DNA from 4 places in the Metabacillus elymi genome. Region 3 is predicted to be linked to each of the others. Evidence: riboswitches for the same ligand, from Rfam matches in the RefSeq annotation. Region 3 holds a riboswitch; each other region holds the start of a gene.
What was found. Region 3 has a riboswitch for S-adenosylmethionine ahead of mmuP (S-methylmethionine permease). Riboswitches for the same ligand answer to the same signal wherever they lie in the genome.

Region 1 (4,220 bases), 1.0 Mb from region 3:
AGACCTGCAAGGACATCACTATGACCTGCTAAAAACTTTGTCGCACTGTGTAACACAATATCTACACCTAACTCTAAAGGTCTTTGTAGCTCTGGTGTCAAAAATGTATTATCTAAAAACGTTAGACAGTTATTTGCCTTCGCAAGGTTCACAATTCCTCGAATGTCTGTAACTTTCAACAACGGATTTGAAGGTGTTTCCATGTAGATTACTTTAGTATTCGGACGAATCTTTGATGCTACTTGATGAAGATCTGTCATATCAACAAAAGTGTGCTCAATCCCGAATCTAGTTAGAACATCTGTTATGATTCGAAAGGTTCCACCATATACGTCCTCAGTCACAAGGACATGATCACCTTGGGAAAGAAGCAGGAATGCTGTTGAAATAGCAGCCATTCCTGAAGAAAATGCCAAGCCTTTTGTTCCACCCTCTAATTCTGCGATCGCTTGCTCCAACGCTTCTCTTGTAGGGTTACCAGAACGCGCATAATCATATTTCCCAAATTCATCTATATCAAATTGATGGAAAGTTGATGAATGGTGAATTGGAACACTAACTGCTCCTGTACCTCTATCTACCTTTGACTCATTATGCAAAAGTTTTGTTTGAAACGACCAATCATGATTGCTCAATTGCTTCAGCCCCCTTCATTTGTTTAAAGCTCTGAGCTAAATCTTCGATAATATCCTCAGCATGTTCTACACCTACTGAGAAACGCAGTAGTCTATTACACACACCATTTGCCATTCTAATTTCCAATGGAATGTCCATATGTGTTTGGGTTGCAGGATAGGTAATAAAGCTTTCGATTCCACCTAAGCTTTCCGCAAAGGTAATCGTCTTAAGACTTTTTAGAAATGGATTCACCAATGTTTCATCCTGCAAACGGAATGACAGCATTCCACCTTTTCCTGGATATAAAACATCGAGAACATCTGGATGTTCTTCTAAAAATTGTGAAACGGCTTGAGCGTTTTGCTCATGCTGTCTCATGCGAAGTGATAATGTCTTCATTCCTCTCATTAAGAGCCAGGAATCAAACGGTGATAAAACCGCGCCGATCGCATTTTGATGTTGGAAAAACTCATCGCTTAATTGCTCACCCTTTGTAACAACTAGACCCGCAAGCACATCATTGTGTCCACCTAAATATTTTGTTGCACTATGGATCACAATGTCAGCTCCATCAAGGATTGGTGTTTGAATAACAGGTGTATAAAATGTGTTATCAACAATCACTAATAAATTATGTTTCTTAGCTAACGTCGCAAGCTCTTTAATATCAGCTTCCTGCATTAATGGATTTGTCGGTGTCTCGATAAATATCGCCTTTGTTTTTTCAGATATTAATTTTTCTGTTTCTGCTGGGTTTGTGAAATCATCATATTGAAATGATAAACCGTACTTTTTCCATTCTCTTTCAAATAAACGATAAGTTCCACCATAGAGGTCAGATGATACGATAAGTTCATCACCACTTTGGAATAATGCCATAATCGTTTGAATAGCAGCCATCCCTGAACTGAATGCAAATCCACGATCACCATGTTCTAAATCGGCAATGGCCTTTTCAACTAATAGTCTTGTAGGATTTCCTGTTCGAATATAATCAAAGCCAGTTGATTCTCCGATTCCAGCATGTCGATAAGCTGTCGAAAAATAGACTGGCGGATTTACCGTACCTGTAACATTTTCACTTCGATTTCCAATTTGCGCTAACTTCGTTTCAATTCGTTGACTCATGTCTGTCACCATCCTAAGTTAAGGTTATTTTTCTTGATTATGCACATGAGAGGAAGCACATTTTTAGACTTTCAAAACAAATTAAAAAGCCTTCCCCGGTAAGAAGAAGACTGTGTATTTGAGTGCGCTTCTTCTTATCTCTCAAGCATAATGCTGGTGTGGCTTGCTGGATTTAGCACCTTGGCACTTGTAGAAGATCTTGGGTGGAGCTTAAGAAATAGTTGATTTGCGGGTTGAACTTAGGAAACTCTATAAGTAGTGTTGTTTGGTTTTTTACAGCACGCAAGTGCTTGCGGCTTGCGTTGCAAGCCTGCGACGGATAAATCAAAATGCCTCGAACAAACAAGGACGCTTTGTTCGATGCATTTTGATTTATCCGTCGGTGCTGTAAAAAACTACCTAAGGTTTCTCAAAAATACGCAAATCAACGGTTACGAGATCTTCACTCGTTTTGAACCGGTTGCTGAGGCTTCATAGGGCCAGTCCCTCTGCCTCTCTTGATAAGAAATGTATGAAATTTTTAAGGTTTACTATTTTTTACTACTTTACATGATTCGAGTGGAGATTGCAACACAATTATTGTAATAGTTTGATATCTTCGACAATTTTTTCATTCGGTACTTCTGACACACCTTCATATTGTTCGAGTATCGTGTTGCCTTTCATAAGATAGATCGATGTGCTGTGAACGAATTGGTTTGAACCTTCTAGCTTTGCAGCAGGTACAAGAAAGCTCGTGTTTGAGAAGGATTCAATTTCTGCTTGTTCATAGCCAGTGAGAAAGTTCCAGTTTTTAAAATCGGCACCGAATTGTTCTGCAAATCCCTTTAACACTTCAGGTGTGTCATGTTCTGGATCAATGCTAAAGGAGACGAGCTCAACATCTACTTTTTCGTCTTGTAATTGCTCTTGAAGTGTTGCGATATGTGCGGTCATTGGTGAACAAACAGTATCACAATTTGTGAAAATGAACGTAGAAAGCCAGACTTTATCTTCATAATCTGACATTTTTACTTTTTCTCCAACTTGATTAACAGCATCTAAAGGCTCAACTGTCCCATTTAAAGAAAAATGCTCCTCTAGGTTGATAGACTGTGAACAGCCTACCAACACTAGAACAGCAAGGAAAGTGATAAAAACAAGTTTTTTCACGATTAACGCCTACTTTGTTAAGAAATGAGTATCGATTAGATCACTAAATTCAGGTTTTTCTTTAAGAAATTTAAGCTCAAATGAAGAATTTGCAAATTCTTGTACAACCTCTGCATTTACTTCTGTTGTGTACGTTACACGCTCCCAAGCACTGTCAACGATTGCTGGATCAAGCTCTTGATCTGTAATATCTTTGATCGCTTTAATTGCAATATCACGTGCCTCTTCACGGTTTTCATTAATAAAGTTAACACCTTTTTCATGTGCTTTTACAATGGCTGCAACTAGTTCTTTGTCTTCTTCAATTAACTTTCCGCTTGTTACTAATACAGTATTAGGAAGTGTTGTTCCGTAAGAAATTTCATCCGTATCAACGATCACTTTCGCTCCATCATTTACAAGCATAGATGCCCATGGTTCTGGAACTGCAGCAAGATCAACTTTTCCTGATTCAAACATTGCTCCATATTGAGCTGGGTTACCAGTTACATGCTTTAATGTTCCACCAATACGTGCTGATGTAATGCCAAAGTCTTGAAGGAATGTCTCCATTTGAACATCATGTGTGCAGCCTACACCAGGTGTAATAAATGTTTTACCTGTTAAATCATCAATTGATTGCACACCACTTTTTTCAGATGCAACGATAACTGTTCCACCTGAAGATGCTCCTGCTAGAATCTTCACATCTGCCCCATTTGCATAGTTATTCATAACAGGGCCAGGGCCAACTAAACCTGCATGGATATCACCTGTTTTTAACGCAGTCATAAATGCTGCTCCATCAGGAAACGTTTTATACGTTACTTTTACATCTTCCCCTAATGCTTCTTCAAAATACCCTTTTTCCTTGGCGATCATCGCAGGTACGTGATCAATATTAGGAAAATAACCAATTACTACTTCCTTTTTACTATCACTTCCACTACCATTTGAACCTGTATTAGCCGTCCCACATGCTGCCAATACACCTACTAATAAAACCGATATAAGTGCAAATAATATACCCTTTTTCATGTTTAAGCCTCCGTCTCTTTTTAATTAGTGTCTAGCTCCAGCGCCTAGCCCCTCGAGTCATAAGCCACTCATGAATTGAAGGTAAAAAACACCTTCATTTCATGAGCGTCTTAAGCTATTCGGGGCTGATCAAGGCGCTTCCGCTTTTCTTAATTATCTAAACCCCATTTTTTCATAACACTTTTTTCTACTCTTTGGAAAAATAGTAAATCGACAATAACTCCGATCACCATAATCATCATCATGATCGCGATAACTAAACTCATATCGCCAAAATCTGACGCGAATTTCAGTTTATAACCAAG
Region 2 (4,220 bases), 1.3 Mb from region 3:
ATCATAATCAGCTTCACGAGTTTCATTATCAACAACAACGTTTTCTAAAACGGCACCATAGCGAATGGCATTAAAAATTTGGGGCTCTTTTTCTTCCGATAAATTAATACATTTCGCATAGCAACCGCCTTCAATATTAAAGATGCCTGAAGTAGACCAGCCATGCTCATCGTCACCGATTAATCGTCTGTTAGGATCAGCAGACAAAGTTGTTTTTCCAGTTCCAGATAAACCGAAAAATAAAGCAACATCACCTTCAAAACCAACATTTGCTGAGCAATGCATTGAAAGAATATTGTTTTCTGGTAACAAAAAGTTCATAACTGAAAAGACAGATTTTTTCATTTCACCAGCGTATTCTGTCCCACCGATTAAAATTGTTCTTTTCTCAAATGAAATAATGATAAATGTTTCAGAATTTGTACCATCAACAGCAGGATCAGCTTTAAAGTGTGGTGCACAAAGAATAGTAAAAGGCTTCTCATTTGTAATCGATTTTTCATTGTCTTTTATAAAAAGCTGCTGTGCGAATAAATTATGCCAAGCATATTCATTTATGACTTGAAGAGGCAACTGATAGCGTTTATCTGCACCGGCAAAACCATTGAAAATGTATAATTCTTCTCGTTCCTTTAAGTAGTTGATCATTTTACTATAAAGCTTATCAAAGTCAGCCTCTAAAATAGGTTGATTAACAATGCCCCAATCAATTTTATTTTCGATAGAACTTTCTTTCACGATAAATTTATCTTGTGGAGACCTACCAGTATATGCTCCAGTAGTCGCTCGGATTGCACCAGTTGAGGTTAAAATCCCTTCCTTGCGTTTAAGTACTTTTTCCACAAGTTGAGCAACTGATAAATTATGTCTTGCATTATCCCCTTTTAACAACTCTGCTAATTCATTTGTCATCTCCACAATATTCATCCCCATTACCATCCTTTTCGAAAAATTAACGTAGAAAGATATATTACAAAATTCTGACTTAGTTTTAAATAGTATAACACATTATATTTAATTGAACATACTAATCGTGTGTGTTTTTTGAAAAAAAGTTTAGAAAGCAATTTTTATACTTCAAAAAGAAACTTAATAATATGTCAACAAAATGGGTAACACTAATGAATAGATTAATCATGAAAATTAATAGGAAATAATCTCTGATAACTTGCTGTTTTTTGTTGACACCATTACCCCAGTGCGCTATGATATGTCCTTGAACGGATTCTCTTATCCCGAGCTGGTGGAGGGACAGGCCCTATGAAACCCAGCAACCTGCTATCAAAGGAAAGCGGCGATTATGCCCAAATGACATTTTCCGACGCAAAGGTGCTAACCTGATGCAAGGCGAAAGCCCTTGATCGATAAGAGCGAAAGGCTATGAACGATAACAAACCTTTCCTCATTTAGGGAAAGGTTTTTTTGATAACAGAAAATAAGCGTATCTTCTTCATTAGAGTTTTACCAGGACAAGCATGTGGTAGAGGTACATAATAATTCTGTTCACAAAACATGCCAGCGTGATTCTTTTAGGTAAAAGGAAGAGTTCCGGATCAATTTGAACATGAGTATGAGGAGGAAAACTTTAACATGACTAAAAAACGTTTATTTACTTCTGAGTCTGTAACAGAAGGCCATCCAGATAAGATTTGTGACCAAATTTCAGATTCAATCCTTGATGCAATTATTGAAAAAGATCCAAATGCACGTGTAGCGTGTGAAACGTCTGTTACGACAGGATTAGTTTTAGTTGCTGGGGAAATTACAACAACTACATACGTTGATATCCCAAAAATTGTTCGTGAAACAATTAAAGGTATTGGCTATACACGAGCTAAATATGGCTTTGATGCAGAAACTTGTGCAGTTCTTACTTCAATTGATGAGCAATCAGCCGATATCGCTATGGGTGTTGACCAAGCACTTGAAGCTCGTGAAGGCCTAATGTCTGATGAAGAAATTGATGCAATCGGTGCTGGAGACCAAGGATTAATGTTTGGATTTGCATGTAATGAAACAAAGGAATTAATGCCACTTCCAATTTCATTAGCTCACAAACTTTCACGTCGTTTAACAGAAGTACGTAAAGAGGATATACTTCCTTACTTACGTCCAGACGGTAAAACACAAGTTACGGTAGAATATGATGAAAATGATAAACCAGTTCGTATTGATACGATCGTTATTTCCACTCAGCATCACCCAGAAATTTCATTAGAACAAATTCAGCGTAACCTAAAAGAGCATGTTATTAACCCAGTTGTCCCTGCAGAATTAATTGATGAAAATACAAAGTATTTCATTAATCCAACAGGTCGCTTCGTCATTGGGGGACCTCAAGGAGATGCTGGTTTAACTGGACGTAAAATTATCGTTGATACGTACGGTGGTTATGCACGTCACGGTGGTGGTGCATTCTCTGGTAAGGATGCGACAAAAGTTGACCGTTCTGCCGCTTATGCTGCTCGTTATGTAGCGAAAAATATTGTTGCTTCTGGATTAGCTGATAAATGTGAAGTTCAATTAGCATATGCAATTGGTGTTGCACAACCGGTATCGATTTCAGTTGATACATTTGGAACTGGAAAAGTATCGGAAGAAGTTTTAGTAGCTGTTGTACGTAACAACTTTGATCTACGTCCAGCGGGTATTATAAAAATGCTTAATCTACGTCGTCCGATATATAAGCAAACTGCTGCGTATGGACATTTCGGTCGTAATGATCTAGATCTTCCATGGGAAAGCACAGACAAAGCTGAAGCGTTAAGTAAAGAAGCGTTAAATCAATAATTTATAAAAGAAGAAAAGGGTCTGATGTATTTTGCATCAGACCCTTTTCTATATCAGTGTATAAGACTTAATAAGTGAATATTTTTTCTTCTATATGTGAATAAATATTGAAGCATCAAAGAAAACGTATCTAATTATGATAGTTATGTTATATCATAGTATGAGTGACGATTTGGAGGTTATACAATATGAAACAAGGGATAATCACTTGCTCCTTCATTTTCCTTTCTTTAGTTTTAAGCGGCTGTCAAGAATCAGCAAATCATCAAGAACATCAAGTCGCTTCTGAAGAGGAAGTAAAAGCACCAAAGGTTGAAATAATTGCTAGTAAACATGTTAATAAAAACGAAGAAGTACCAATCGCTGCAAAAGTATATTATGGTGATGATCTAGTGGACGATGCAGAGGTAACGTTTGAGATAAAACTTGGTGATGTTTCAGAAAAAATTGAAGCAAAACTTATTGAAACAGGTACATATGGAATTAATTATCAATTTAAGGAAGATGGTACATTCAAAATAACCGCACATACAAATGTAGAAAGTTATCATACGATGCCATCATTAGATATTCAGGTAGGAGAAGGCTCAACAGCTACGATTACAGAAAAGAATGATGAAAAAGAAAGCGAGAATGAGCACGAGCATCATGAACAAACAGAAGCGGGGCACCATCATAGTAGTGTAACGATAACTGTAGACGAATTATCTGATTTTAAGGTAAATGAAGAGGAGCAGTTATCAACAACAATTCAAGAGGGTGAACAACCATTTCCAGATGCGACGGTGAGATTTGAAATTTGGAAGGATGGAGAAGAACAACATAAGTATATTGATGCAGAAGAAGCATCGACAAAAGGGACGTACACATCTTCCTATCAATTTGAAGAAACTGGGATATATAAGATAGTAGTTCATGTTGAAAAAGGAGAGGTTCATGACCATATTGAGACTTCAGTTGAAGTTCAATAAGGGGGTGGACCTCTTTTTGTCGTAAGATTAAACACGAATTTTATCGATATTTGAAATAGTTTGAAACAATTTACATCCACCTGTCGTCTCATTAGTAAAATATTGGGTAAGTGTTTAATGTAGAAAACACGTTATTTATTCTCTATTTGCTTTTGCAAGAAGAATGGGAATTTGAATTATAAACGAAAATTAGTTAAAAGGCTAAAGGGCCTATTAACTAATTTTTCTGCATTTACTAATTTTATTTTGATTTTTATGAGTAAAGAAGTTAACATTTGTACCCTCATATCCGATGTAATAGGTAAAGACATAAAACTGTGGGGGCTACAAAATGAAAAAAGAGATGAAGTTTTATGAAAGGATTTCAGTTAAATTTCAAATTTGTCTTGCGATTTTAGCAGTAGTACTTACAAGTACGATTGGACTTCTTAGCTATATTTTTGTGAAAAATACTTTTGG
Region 3 (4,220 bases):
AGGATAGTGGAATGACATGGTGATTAATATCAATCTTTCATTTGAAGAGATGTGGGACAAAATCATCGCTTGTGATCGTAAATACGATGGTCTATTTTTTACGGCAGTAAAAACAACTAAAATATATTGCCGTCCTTCATGCAGATCAAGGAAGCCAAAAAAAGTAAATGTAGAATTCTACCATGATATCAATGGAGTTGAAGAAGCTGGTTTTCGTCCTTGCAAAAGATGTCAGCCAGAAGTTGAACAATCCCCGCATATTGAGATTGTCAGAAGGATCATTACCTTCCTAGTCAACCATTATAAACAAAATTTGATGCTAAAAGACATAGCGGATCAAGTAGGCTTAAGTCCCTTTTATTTGGAACGCTTATTTAAACAAGAAACCTCTGAGACTCCGCGTACTTATTTAGAAAAAATACGCATCGATAAAGCAGCCCATCTTCTTAAATGCACAGCTATGACAAACTTAGAGATTTGTTATGAGGTAGGATTCCAGAGTCCTTCCAACTTTTATAAAGTGTTTCGAAGCTTAAAAAACTGTTCACCTAGTGAATATCGAAAGGAATTCCTAAATGAATTGGATTGATCATGAATCTTATTTGGAGATTTATCCTCCTGAGGAATTTAATTTTGAAGAGTGTTTAATTTTATTAGGAAGGTCTAATCAGGAAGTGCTTCATCAAATTAAAGAGGGAGCTGTATATAAACTAATAAAAATTAAAGACTCTTTGATTTTATGTAAAATAGAATATATCAATAATTGCATAAATGTTGAATTTCCAATCAGGACTCCATCTATTCTCCATCGTAAAAAAGTGGGAGAGTATATTTGGGAATGGTTTGATTTGGCTCATGATTTAGAAATATTTTATCAAATGGCTAGTAAGGATAAAATTTTAAAGAAACTTGCGCATAAATATTTTGGCTTAAGGATTATGTGCATTCCAGATTTATTTGAAGCGCTAGTATGGGCAATAATGGGACAGCAAATTAATTTACCATTTGCTTACACATTAAAGCAACGGTTTGTTGAACAATTTGGCGAATTTATAATTTTCGAAGGACAAAGGTTTTGGTTATTCCCATCATTTGAAAAAATTGCATCCTTAGATATAGATGATTTAAGGAAACTTCAATTTACTACTAGGAAGGCTGAATATATCATTGGCATTGCTAAAGAAATGAAAAGTGGCAAATTAACAAAAAAATTATTGCTTCAGAAACAAGATTATCATCAAATACAAAAATCATTAATCTTGATAAGAGGTATCGGAGCATGGACGGCAGATTATGTGATGATGAAATGCTTACACCAAACCTCCTCCTTTCCAATTGCGGATGTAGGTCTTCATAATGCCTTAAAGAATCTATTAAGTCTTAAGGAGAAACCGACTATAGAAGAAATAGAGGAATATGCAGCAAATTGGGAAGGTTGGCAGGCGTATGCTACCTTTTATCTATGGAGGTCCTTATATGACAAAAATATATAAATTAGACTATGAATCACCGATTGGCGTGATAGAAATAATCAGTACTCATGAAGCCATCAGTTCTATACTGTTTTCTGAAGGGAATAAAAAAGAGAATTTATTACAAGCTGAAACACTTCCAGTTTTAACAGAATGCTACAACCAACTTGACGAATACTTTAAGGGCCATCGCCAAGAATTTACATTCCCATATCAATTTGAAGGGACTGACTTTCAAAAAACAGTATGGAATGCTTTAACAAAAATACCTTACGCTAAAACGGGATCTTATAAGGATATAGCTGTTTCCATTGAAAATAAAAAGGCGATAAGAGCAGTAGGGAGTGCAAATGGGAAAAACAGGTTAAGCATTGTGATCCCTTGTCACAGAATAATCGGTTCAAATGGGAAATTAACCGGTTATGCAGGAGGTCTATGGAGGAAGGAATGGCTGCTTCAACATGAGAAAGCTCATAACATTTAAGAGCTTTAAAGTACTTCATTTAGAATCGTTAGGATGAACCGTACCATAAGTATAAGTAAATGCGGTTTGGGGAGTGACATGGAAATTGGCTTTATTAATGAAAGTAAATAGGTTTTTAACATAACTTATCTAGAATTTATGAAATCTGTTTCATAATATAGCAAAGAATAAATGATCAAAAATTCAATGTGAAAACAAGGTAGGCGGAGTGGAGATATCGATACAAAGATCCAACCGACACCTTCCATTGATTCAAGGTTAGATATATGCGTTGTGTAGCAAGTTGGGTCGTCCTTTTTTACGAAAGATCGTTTGAATCTTCATTAGTTACCCTCTGTTTAATCCCAATTTAAAATGAAATGATTTAATGATCTATTCTTCAATTATATTTTTTTACTTTGCCAGCTGTGATTATTATAAATATTCGAAATTCTCTAACTATACAGAAGTGTATTGACAATTTTTTCATAGGTTGATAAGGTTAAAAAAATTATTTCTTATCCAGAGAGGTGGAGGGACTGGCCCTATGAAACCTCAGCAACAGGTCTACTAAGACACTGTGCTAACTCCAGCGGGTGATGAATCCTTGATAGATAAGAGCCTAAGTTTTTATTTGTCAGTAAAGCACTCTATTTTCAGAGTGCTTTTTTGATTTTTTCTGGATGTAAGATAAAGGAGAGTATGAATGGAGAACGAAAGTAAACAAGAATTTCAAAGAAAAATGCAAGCACGACATTTAGTAATGCTATCGCTTGGTGGAGTGATTGGAACTGGATTATTCTTAAGTTCTGGTTATACGATTCAACAGGCTGGTCCAATCGGCACAATTCTCTCATATTTAATTGGAGCATTAGTGGTTTATCTAGTCATGCTTTGTTTAGGTGAACTTTCAGTACATATGCCTGAGACAGGTGCGTTTCATAGCTATGCAACCAAATACATTGGTCCAGGGACAGGGTATACAGTAGCTTGGTTATATTGGCTAACCTGGACTGTTGCATTAGGTTCGGAATTTACGGCTGCAGGATTGCTAATGCAGCGATGGTTTCCATCAATCAATGTTTGGATATGGAGTGTTCTATTCGCAATTGTGATCTTTGTATTGAATGCTCTGACTGTTAAGCTTTTCGCTGAATCCGAATTCTGGTTTGCATCTATAAAGGTAATAGCAATTGTGATCTTTATTATTTTAGGAGTAGCAGCAATGGTAGGTTTTATTCCAATGACTAATTCGCAACCAGCACCATTCTTTACCAATTTTGTGAGTGCAGGTTTATTTCCTAATGGTGCTTTTGTAATTATAATGACGATGCTTGCAGTGAATTTTGCATTCTCGGGAACTGAATTAATAGGAATTGCAGCAGGAGAAACTTCAGATCCAGAAAAAACGATTCCAAAGGCAATTCGTACAACATTATGGAGATTGGTGATCTTTTTTGTAGGAACTATCGTTGTATTATCTGCGTTATTGCCTATCTCGGATGCAGGAGTATTAGAGAGCCCCTTTGTTGCAGTTCTTGAACGAATTGGTGTGCCATATGCAGCGGATATTATGAACTTTGTTATTTTAACAGCTATTTTATCTGCTGCAAACTCAGGTCTATATGCATCTTCTAGAATGCTTTGGTCACTTGCAGATAAGAAGACTATATCACCAATTTTTGCAAAATTGACAAAACGAGGTGTGCCTATATATGCAATCATTTTCAGCATGTTAGGCGGTGGTTTAGCTTTGTTATCAAGTATTATTGCACCAGATACTGTATACATAGTGCTTGTATCCATTTCGGGGCTAGCCGTGGTTGCAGTTTGGATGAGTATTAGTGCTTCACAGTTTCTATTTCGCAAACAATTTATAAAAGAAGGAAATTCAGAAAAGGACTTGGTCTATCGTGCACCATTATATCCTCTAGTACCAATCGTTTCGTTTATACTTTGCCTTGCTTCATGTATTGGAATTGCATTTGATCCTACACAACGCATTGCGCTGTATTGTTGCATTCCATTTATTTTGTTTTGCTATGGAAGTTATTATATAACACAAATTTTAAAGAAAAGGAGAGTAGAATATGTCGAACAAAATCAACCCAATTAACGCTATTTTACGCGATCATTCAATCATGATTCTGGACGGTGCTCTAGCTACAGAGCTTGAGCAGCATGGGTGTGAATTGGACGATCCCCTTTGGTCTGCACGTGTTTTACTTGAAAATCCAGAATTGATTTATCAGGTTCATTCAGACTATTTTCGTGCTGGAGCAGAC
Region 4 (4,220 bases), 510 kb from region 3:
GATGTTTGCTTTATTTATGATTATTGGACCTGTTATTGGAACAGTTGTATTTCAGCAATATGGGATAGAAGTATCTATTGCAATCACAGGTGTCATGTTTTTACTTTCAGCAGTAGCGCTTATGTTTTTACCTGCCGATAAGTTGGTAGAAAAAACTGATGAGCAAACAACAGTTTTAGAAGAATTTGTGCAAGGATTTAAGTATGTTATGAAAAATAGATTTCTCACCATCCTAGGTGCTAATTTCTTCGTAGCAGGATTGGCTGTTGGTTTAATACAACCATTAGGTATCTTTATTGTGACAGAACAGCTTCAAATGGATAAGGAGTTTGTCCAATGGTTTATGGCGATAAACGGAATTGCTATGATTATTGGAGGTGGAATCGCGTTAGCTTTATCAAAGAAAGTAACACCGATTCGAATGCTCGCAGCGGGTATGTTTGTAAATGCCCTAATGATTTCAGTCATTGGGTTCTCGGAGATTTTATGGCTAACTTTAATAGCCCAGTTTTTCACAGGATTAATGATGCCAGCTATTCAAATTAGTATTAATACAATGATTCTTCAAAATGCTGAGGAATCTTTTGTAGGGAGAGTAAACGGGATCATGACACCTCTTTTTATGGGCGCGATGGTGCTGATGATGAGTTTAGCGGGAATCTTAAAACAACAGGTTGGTCTGGGGATTTCATATCAGGTATCAGCTGTTTGCATGGTCATTGGAGTTATTCTTGTTCTGCCGCTTGTTCTTGACCGATCTATAAAAAAGCGCGTAAAAGTTAATGTATAGGATTTGATCGCTTAGAGGTCTCTAGAGGCTGGGACATAACTAAATTGACCATTCTTAAAGCCGAATAATTTTTAATTTAATTAAGCGATATAAATAAAAAACCCAAACTATTACGAAACTCTAAATTAGAATTTCGCATGATAGTTCGGGTTTTTCTTTGGCTGAAATACTTTTGTCCCAGCCTCTTTTACTTAGTGGACTAGATCCCTTATATTCTGCAAATAAAATAAGGCAAGCACAGTAAAATGCTCACCTTTAACATTAAGTATACAATTATTTTTTTCCTTGACTTCTCGCACGGTTCCTCTCAAGCTCAGCAGCATACTCTTCTTGAGATTTCCCTTGTTTCGCGCTTTCAGATTCAATTTTTCTAAATTTGTTATCATTTCGATTTGGCATTCTTCCACCTCCTTTTGCACATCATTATTCTATACAACCTCTTTACTTTTATCCTTATTAACATAGGCTTAAAGGGAGATGAGGAAGAATTGGTATATTTTCCAACTAATTATATCAAGATAAACATAAAAGATAATTGATTTGAAAATAAATGATAATAAGGTGATTTAATGGAATTAATGAAGTATGAAGGTGAATGGTATGTATGGACCTTAGTAATAACAACAATATTATTCGTATTAATCATGCCAAAAAAAAATCTAACATGGGTCGGTATATTTATTACTATTGTTTTCTTAAGTGGGTTTTCTTGGATTTCTGATAGCATTGCAGGGGCAGTATTTGATTTATTTGACCTAGCAAAAAAACAAACAATCGAGCCAAGTGATTCTATGTTAATTAGCTTTGTACCTGCGAGCATTGCTACTATTTATGTTAATTTTTATAAACCTCAGAAGAAATGGGTTTTTGCTTTTGTTTTTACATTATTATGTTTTGTCTTAGAATTAGGATTAGTTAAGTCTGGATACATGGTAAATAACGATTGGAATACATGGTATGGAATTCCTGTTTATTTTACACTTTTTAGATTCTTCTTCCCTTGGTATTTACAGTTACTATCAAAAAAATTTATCAAATAATTAATTTAACAAACTGAGATTTACCACCTGTGTCTGTGGGGGAAAGCATTAAAACTGTAAATGGGAGTAATAATCAAATGGATACATTATTATTTTCCTATAACATAATAAGAGGTATTTTTTTAAAAAATCATTTAATATAAATATTCAAATAATAGTTGACATTAATGCTATACACTATTAAAGTATACATATTCTTATCTTTACTTAATTGCATATTCGATCTCTTATCAAGAGTGGCAGAGGGACTGGCCCGATGACGCCCGGCAACCGTTCTATTATAGAATTGGTGCTAAATCCTGCAAAACCGTTACGGTTTTGAAAGATAAGAGAGGAGACTCCTATATATTCTTGTGGCGAAACCTCTCTATCTTAGAGAGGTTTTTTGTGTTTATAAAGTAAAAATATACAAAAAAAGAAAAAGGGGAGTTTACAATCATGAATAACAAAATTTTTCACTCTGCATTTATTTTTATTCTAGTATTTACACTATTACTAACAGGTTGTGCTTCAAATAGTGGAGAAACGACTGAACCTGAAAAAAGGAAAGGCAACCCAGATGTTTCATTAGAGAATGTTCCAGAACGCTTTGCTGGTGGTGAGAGGGCAAAGATTAAAGTCATCCGTAAAATCGGTGGAGATGATCATACAGCACAATTTTTAGCTGGTGCGAAGGAAGAAGGAGAAGCATTAGGCTTTCAAGTAGATGTATTTACAGCTAATGGAGACACGGCAAAATTTCATGATGCCATAGCACAAGGACTAGAAGAAGATTATGATGGATTTATTATTTCTCACGGAGATGACGCTGCAACTGTTAATGCGGTTCAAAAACTAGTTGATGCTGGGAAAAGTGTTGTTACATTTGATTCAACGGAAAAATTAGCACAAATTGAAAATGTAACATTAACATCTCAGGATGATGAAGCACTTGCAACATTAGCATTAGACCAACTTATTAAAGATACTAATGGTGAAGCAAATATTGTGTATCTTTGGGTAGATGGCTTTCCTCCGATGGTTAGACGTAATCAAGTTTACCAAGAGAAATTGGCTAGTAACTCTGGTATTAAAGAAATTGAGCGTTTTGGAGTGGCAGCAGCTGATACTTCTGTAAAAACGCAAAATGCTGTAGCAGCAATGCTTAATAAACATCCTAAAGGTGAAATTGATGCAATCTTCGCGACATGGGATGCATTTGCAATCGGTGCAGCACGTGCAATTAAAGAAGCTGGTAGAGATGAAATTAAGATTTACGGTATTGATGTATCGAATGCAGATCTTCAAGAAATGCAAGATAAGAGTAGCTCTTGGAAATATACGGCAGCAGTTGATCCAAAGTTAATTGGAGCAGTTGACATGAGATTGTTAGCTAAAAAGCTAGCTGGTGAAGAAACGCCAGCAACGTATAACCTTGAAGCATCACTTATTTCTGGTGAAGTATTAGGGAAATCAGACGAGCCTATTAATATGGTAAATCTTGCAGATACTGTTGAAGGTTGGGGGCAGTCTACCGCATTTGAAGAGGAATGGATGAAGAGATTAAAAGAGTATTATAAAAAGTAAGAACTATTCTATGAAGAAAATGAGCGAACACTCTCTTGGTCTAGTATAAGAGGGTGTTTGCTTTTATCCTCCATATACTGGTAGAAATCTCCACAGATGAAAAATTGGTTTTGATAGAATAATAGCAAAATTTTCTCCATTAACATCAGAGGAGGTAAATGATGATTCATACAGTATTAAAAATGAAAGAAGTCTCAATCGAATTTCCTGGTGTGAAGGCATTAGATTCTGTAGATTTTACAATGAAAAGTGGTACAACCCATGCTCTAATTGGAGCAAATGGTGCTGGGAAATCAACGTTAATGAAGGTTTTATCAGGTACCTATGACCATTACACTGGTGAGATCTTAATTGATGATCATAAAACAAATATCCGTACCCCAAAGGAAGCACAAGGCTGTGGTATTCAAATTGTTCACCAAGAGGTAGATACTGCGCTCATACCAAATTTAACAGTAGGGGAAAATATTATGCTATCAAATACTGTTAATGGGATGGGGAAAAGACAATTTGTAAGGTGGAAGGATCTTCATAAAAAAGCAACAGTTATTTTGAACAGCCTAAACATTCATGTTTCCTCCAAAAAATTAGTTAGCGAGTTAACCTTGGCAGAAAAACAAATGGTACTGATTGCTAGAACAGTCTCGACAGATTGTAAATTTCTTATATTAGATGAACCAACAGCCCCGCTTAGCCATTCAGAAACAAAAGAGTTGTTCAGGATCGTGCAAGAGCTTAAAGCGAAGGATGTAGGAATCATCTTTATTTCCCACCGGCTCCCAGAAATTTTTGAAATCTGTGATGAAATTACAATTATGAGGAAC

Region 1: another riboswitch for S-adenosylmethionine. It lies ahead of HUW50_RS14080 (methionine biosynthesis PLP-dependent protein); the one in region 3 lies ahead of mmuP (S-methylmethionine permease).
Region 2: another riboswitch for S-adenosylmethionine. It lies ahead of metK (methionine adenosyltransferase); the one in region 3 lies ahead of mmuP (S-methylmethionine permease).
Region 4: another riboswitch for S-adenosylmethionine. It lies ahead of HUW50_RS11505 (sugar ABC transporter substrate-binding protein); the one in region 3 lies ahead of mmuP (S-methylmethionine permease).

The regions. Positions count from the first base shown of each region.
Region 1 covers NZ_CP055263.1:2,950,547-2,954,766, reverse strand. The annotation lists gene metC (cystathionine beta-lyase) at 1-635, opposite strand, end outside; gene HUW50_RS14080 (methionine biosynthesis PLP-dependent protein) at 622-1,746, opposite strand; SAM riboswitch class I at 2,153-2,253, opposite strand; gene HUW50_RS14075 (SCO family protein) at 2,323-2,898, opposite strand; gene HUW50_RS14070 (aliphatic sulfonate ABC transporter substrate-binding protein) at 2,908-3,915, opposite strand; gene HUW50_RS14065 (ABC transporter permease) at 4,065-4,220, opposite strand, start outside.
Region 2 covers NZ_CP055263.1:565,883-570,102, reverse strand. The annotation lists gene pckA (phosphoenolpyruvate carboxykinase (ATP)) at 1-927, opposite strand, end outside; SAM riboswitch class I at 1,228-1,371, shown strand; gene metK (methionine adenosyltransferase) at 1,591-2,790, shown strand; gene HUW50_RS02770 (FixH family protein) at 2,979-3,761, shown strand; gene HUW50_RS02765 (methyl-accepting chemotaxis protein) at 4,093-4,220, shown strand, end outside.
Region 3 covers NZ_CP055263.1:1,915,308-1,919,527, reverse strand. The annotation lists gene HUW50_RS08990 (bifunctional transcriptional activator/DNA repair enzyme AdaA) at 17-589, shown strand; gene HUW50_RS08985 (DNA-3-methyladenine glycosylase 2) at 576-1,493, shown strand; gene HUW50_RS08980 (methylated-DNA--[protein]-cysteine S-methyltransferase) at 1,477-1,956, shown strand; SAM riboswitch class I at 2,451-2,556, shown strand; gene mmuP (S-methylmethionine permease) at 2,642-4,051, shown strand; gene mmuM (homocysteine S-methyltransferase) at 4,026-4,220, shown strand, end outside.
Region 4 covers NZ_CP055263.1:2,425,221-2,429,440, forward strand. The annotation lists gene HUW50_RS11495 (MFS transporter) at 1-790, shown strand, start outside; gene HUW50_RS27075 (hypothetical protein) at 1,064-1,189, opposite strand; gene HUW50_RS11500 (hypothetical protein) at 1,360-1,830, shown strand; SAM riboswitch class I at 2,055-2,162, shown strand; gene HUW50_RS11505 (sugar ABC transporter substrate-binding protein) at 2,269-3,396, shown strand; gene HUW50_RS11510 (sugar ABC transporter ATP-binding protein) at 3,558-4,220, shown strand, end outside.